One region of the Streptomyces sp. R-07 genome, then DNA from elsewhere that is predicted to be linked to it. Evidence: riboswitches for the same ligand, from Rfam matches in the RefSeq annotation. Region 1 holds a riboswitch; the other holds the start of a gene.
What was found. A riboswitch is a leader RNA that binds a small molecule or an ion and turns the genes downstream of it on or off. The one in region 1 is predicted to bind ZMP and ZTP.

Region 1 (2,379 bases):
CCAAGTCCGGTGTCAATGAGTCGAGTCGACCGCCCACCGCCCCCTCGAAACGGACTCCGTCAGTCCGACAGGACCCCCCTCAACTGCTCAAGGCCCCAGTCCAGATCCTCCTTCGAGATGACCAGCGGCGGAGCGATCCGGATCGTCGAACCGTGTGTGTCCTTCACCAGGACCCCACGCTCCATCAGCCGCTCCGAGATCTCCCGGCCCGTCCCCTTCGTCGGCACGATGTCGACGCCCGCCCACAGCCCGCGCCCCCGCACCGCCTCCACCGCGCCGCCGCCCACGAGCAGCCCCAGCTCCGCGTGCAGATGCTCGCCCAGCTCCGCCGCCCGCTCCTGGAACTCGCCCGTCCGCAGCATCGCGATCACCTCCAGGGCCACCGCGCACGCCAGCGGGTTCCCGCCGAACGTCGACCCGTGCTCACCCGGCCGGAAGACCCCGAGCACGTCACGGTCGGCCACCACCGCCGACACCGGCACCACCCCGCCGCCCAGCGCCTTCCCCAGGATGTACACGTCCGGCACCACACCCTCGTGCTCGCACGCGAACGTCCGGCCCGTCCGGCCCAGACCCGACTGGATCTCGTCCGCCATGAACAGCACGTTCCGCCGGCGCGTCAGCTCCCGCACCCCCGCCAGATAGCCGGCCGGCGGGACCAGGACCCCCGCCTCGCCCTGGATCGGTTCGAGCAGCACCGCCACCGTGTTCTCGGTGACCGCCGCCTCCATCGCCGTCAGATCCCCGTACGGCACGATCTCGAACCCCGGCGTGTACGGCCCGTAGTGGTCCCGCGCCTCGTGATCCGTCGAGAAGCTCACGATCGTCGTCGTCCGGCCGTGGAAGTTGTTCGCCGCGACCACGATCTTCGCGTGCCCGTCCGGCACGCCCTTCACCTCGTACCCCCACTTCCGGGCGGTCTTCACGGCCGTCTCGACCGCCTCCGCCCCCGTGTTCATCGGCAGCACCGCCTCCTTGCCGCACAGCTCCGCGAGCTGCGCGCAGAACTCGGCGAACCGGTCGTGGTGGAAGGCGCGCGACGTCAGCGTCACCCGCTCCAGCTGCGCCTTCGCGGCATCGATCAGACGCCGGTTGCCGTGCCCGAAGTTGAGCGCCGAGTACCCGGCGAGCATGTCCAGGTAGCGACGGCCCTCGACATCGGTCATCCAGGCGCCGTCCGCCGAGGCGACGACGACCGGAAGGGGGTGGTAGTTGTGAGCGCTGTGCGCCTCCGCGGAAGCGATCGCGTCTTCTGTCCTCGACACGGGATCTCCGTTCGTCCTGCGGCTCGGGGGGCGGCTCGTCCCCAGGGGGCTGTGGCCCCTTTCTTATCGTCGCTCGGATGCCGGACAGGGAAACCTCGGCGACGGCGCGCCAGCTACTGTGGAATCACGCACGGCGACTGGCGTACGGGGAAGCGACCCCGGGGGAGCCGCGCGCGCTCCACCACACGAGGTGCCGCTCGCCTGGGCATCACGGGCCCCCGGTCCCGTGCGCACCTCAGCCCCGGGACCGTTCCGCCGAACGCCCGGAGGACACCGCATGACCACCCCGCAGCAGCACCCCGCGCTCGCCGCCGCCGACCCCGAGCTCGCCGCCCTCGTCGGCGCCGAGGAACGGCTCCAGGCCGAGACCCTGCGCCTCATCCCCAGCGAGAACTACGTCTCCGCCGCCGTGCTAGAAGCCTCCGGCACCGTCCTCCAGAACAAGTACAGCGAGGGCTACCCCGGCCGCCGCTACTACGAGGGCCAGCAGAACATCGACCAGGTCGAGACGCTCGCCGTCGAGCGCGCCAAGGCCCTCTTCGGCGTCGACCACGCCAACGTCCAGCCCTACTCCGGCTCCCCGGCCAACCTCGCCGTCTACCTCGCCTTCGCGCAGCCCGGCGACACCGTCATGGGCATGGCCCTGCCCATGGGCGGCCACCTCACCCACGGCTGGGGCGTCTCCGCCACCGGCAGCTGGTTCCGCGGCGTGCAGTACGGCGTCCGCAAGGCTGCAGTCTCTGAGGGGGGCGGCCTCATCGACTTCGACCAGGTCCGCGACCTCGCCCTCAAGGAGCGCCCCAAGGTCATCTTCTGCGGCGGCACCGCGCTGCCCCGCACCATCGACTTCGCCGCCTTCGGCGAGATCGCCCGAGAGTCCGGCGCCGTCCTCGTCGCCGACGTCGCCCACATCGCCGGCCTCATCGCGGGCGGCGCCCACCCCTCCCCGGTCGGGCACGTGGACGTCATCTCCACCACCACCCACAAGACCCTCCGCGGCCCGCGCGGCGCCATGCTCATGTCCCGCGAGGAGCACGCCAAGGCCCTCGACAAGGCCGTCTTCCCCGGCCTCCAGGGCGGCCCGCACAACCAGACCACCGCCGCCATCGCCGTC
Region 2 (2,379 bases), 3.1 Mb from region 1:
CGGTCACCAGGGCGGCCGTGAGCAGCGGCACGAGCGGCACACCGAACCAGCGGGCGCGCCGCGCCGCGGGTCCCGGCCGGGGCGCACCGAGGCGCACGAAGCGGGCCGACCACGGGGACTCGGCGGCGGACCCGTACAGAATCGTGACCATCGTCGACCGCGCGCGTTCCCGCCGCCGCTGCTCCCCCGTCACCGCCGCCGCCCCGTCACCGCTGCCTACAGCCCGAGCTGGCGCTCCGCGCCCTCGACCGTCTGGGCGAGGAGCACGGCGATGGTCATGGGGCCGACACCACCGGGGACCGGGGTGATGAGGGAGGCGCGCTCGGCGGCCGACGCGAAGTCGACGTCGCCGACGTTGCCCGGGTTGTAACCGGCGTCGATGACGACGGCGCCCGGCTTGATGTCCTCGCCCTTGATGAAGTTCGGCTTGCCGACGGCGGCGACGAGGACGTCGGCCTCGCGGACGACCGAGGAGAGGTCCTGGGTGCGGGAGTGGCAGTAGGTGACGGTGGCGTCGCGGCCGAGGAGCAGCAGGCCGGCCGGCTTGCCCAGGATCGCGCTGCGGCCGACGACGACCGCGCGCTTGCCGCTGAGTTCGACGTCGTACGCGTCGAGCAGACGCATGATGCCGCCGGGCGTGCACGAGACGAAGCCGGGCAGGCCGAAGCCCATCGCGGCGAAGGAGGCCATGGTGACGCCGTCGACGTCCTTCTCGGGGGCGATGGCCTCGAAGGCGGCGCGCTCGTCGATGTGGGGGCCGACCGGGTGCTGGAGCAGGATGCCGTGGACCTCGGGGTCCTCGGAGAGGGCGGTGATGGCCGCGACGAGCTCCGCGGTGGTCGTCGCGGCGGGCAGCTCGACGTGCTTGGAGCGGATTCCGGCCTTGGCGCAGCGGTTCTGCTTCATCTTCACGTACGTCACGGAGGCCGGGTCCGCGCCGACCAGGACGGTCGCGAGGCACGGGGTGACGCCGGTGCGGCGGGTGATCTCGGCGGCTCGGGCGGCGGTCTCCTCGACCGTGCGGCGAGCGAGGGCCGTGCCGTCCATGAGGGTGGCGGTGCTGGTGGACATGGCAACTCCTGGGCGTCGTCTCTGACCGGTCTCTCGCCCAGGCGCACGGCATCGGAACGGTCGTGCCGCCGGGGCACGCTCCGCCGGGCCGCTCCCCGGTGGTGATCCACCTCAAGCGCCAGTCACGGCCCGGGCCCCACTCTACGTGAGGGGTCGGGGGCCGATCCCGGACAGGGTGCGTATGCCGGGGGGCGGGGGAGCTTGTCGGCTGTCCCCGGGCGCACGACGATGAGCGCGACGTGCCGGACGACCTCGACGAGGAGGCCGAGTTGAGCGATGCGTGGGTGGCCGGGGAGCCGCGGACGGAACGGACGGAACGGACGGAACGGACATCGACGGAGGGGCGGGGACCGGCCGAGTCGGGGACCCGTGAGGCCCGCCCGCTGGTGGCCGAGTCCTGGCGCCGGTCCGTACGCGCGCGCGTGAGCCCCGACGGGGCGGCGCGGGTGGAGCTGGACGAGGACGAGCTCGCCGCGTACCGGGACGGGCATCCCCTCGCCGCGGCGATGCCGGTGATCCGGGAGCTGATGGGAGCGTACGCGACGGACGGGGAGCATCTCCTCGCGGTCTGCGACGCCGCCGGGCGGATGCTGTGGGTCGAGGGGCATCCGGGCACCCTGCGCAAGGCACGGGGGATGAACTTCGTGGCCGGCGCCCGCTGGTCGGAGGCGGCGGCCGGGACGAACGCGCCGGGCACCGCGCTGGCCGTCGACCGGCCGGTGCAGGTCGTCGCCGCCGAGCACTTCCGGCGTCCGGTGCGGGCATGGACCTGCGCCGCGGCCCCCGTGCACGATCCGCACAGCGGGCGGGTGCTCGGCGCGGTCGATATCACCGGCGGGGAGCGGCTCGCGCACCCGCACAGCCTCGGCTTCGTCCAGGCGGTGGCACGCGCGGCCGAATCCCAGCTGGCCCTGCTCGGCCCGGCCCCGGAGCCGGGGCGGCTCAGGCTGTCGGCGCTCGGCCGGGACGAGGCGGTCCTGTCGGTGGGCGGGCGGCGGCTGCGGCTGAGCCGCCGCCACAGCGAGATCCTGGTGGTCCTCGCGCACCGCCCGGAGGGAGTCGGCGGCGAGGAACTCCTCACCCTGCTGTACGAGGACGAGTCGGTCACCCCGGTGACCCTGCGGGCCGAGCTGTCCCGGCTGCGCGCGCTGCTCGGTCCCGACGCGCTGCGGTCGCGTCCGTACCGGCTCGCCGGGGCGGTGGACGCCGACTTCGCGACGGTCGACCGGCGGCTCGCCTCGGGGGCCGTCGCGGCGGCGGCCGGGGACTACGCGGGCCCGCTGCTGCCCGCGTCGGCCGCGCCCGGGG

Region 2: another riboswitch for ZMP and ZTP. It lies ahead of ACN9M0_RS36370 (bifunctional 5,10-methylenetetrahydrofolate dehydrogenase/5,10-methenyltetrahydrofolate cyclohydrolase); the one in region 1 lies ahead of glyA (serine hydroxymethyltransferase).

Annotation. Positions count from the first base shown of each region.
Region 1 covers NZ_CP183978.1:4,915,050-4,917,428, forward strand. The annotation lists gene rocD (ornithine--oxo-acid transaminase) at 60-1,265, opposite strand; ZMP/ZTP riboswitch at 1,389-1,479, shown strand; gene glyA (serine hydroxymethyltransferase) at 1,543-2,379, shown strand, end outside.
Region 2 covers NZ_CP183978.1:7,969,716-7,972,094, reverse strand. The annotation lists gene ACN9M0_RS36375 (hypothetical protein) at 1-151, opposite strand, end outside; gene ACN9M0_RS36370 (bifunctional 5,10-methylenetetrahydrofolate dehydrogenase/5,10-methenyltetrahydrofolate cyclohydrolase) at 217-1,071, opposite strand; ZMP/ZTP riboswitch at 1,100-1,207, opposite strand; gene ACN9M0_RS36365 (GAF domain-containing protein) at 1,311-2,379, shown strand, end outside.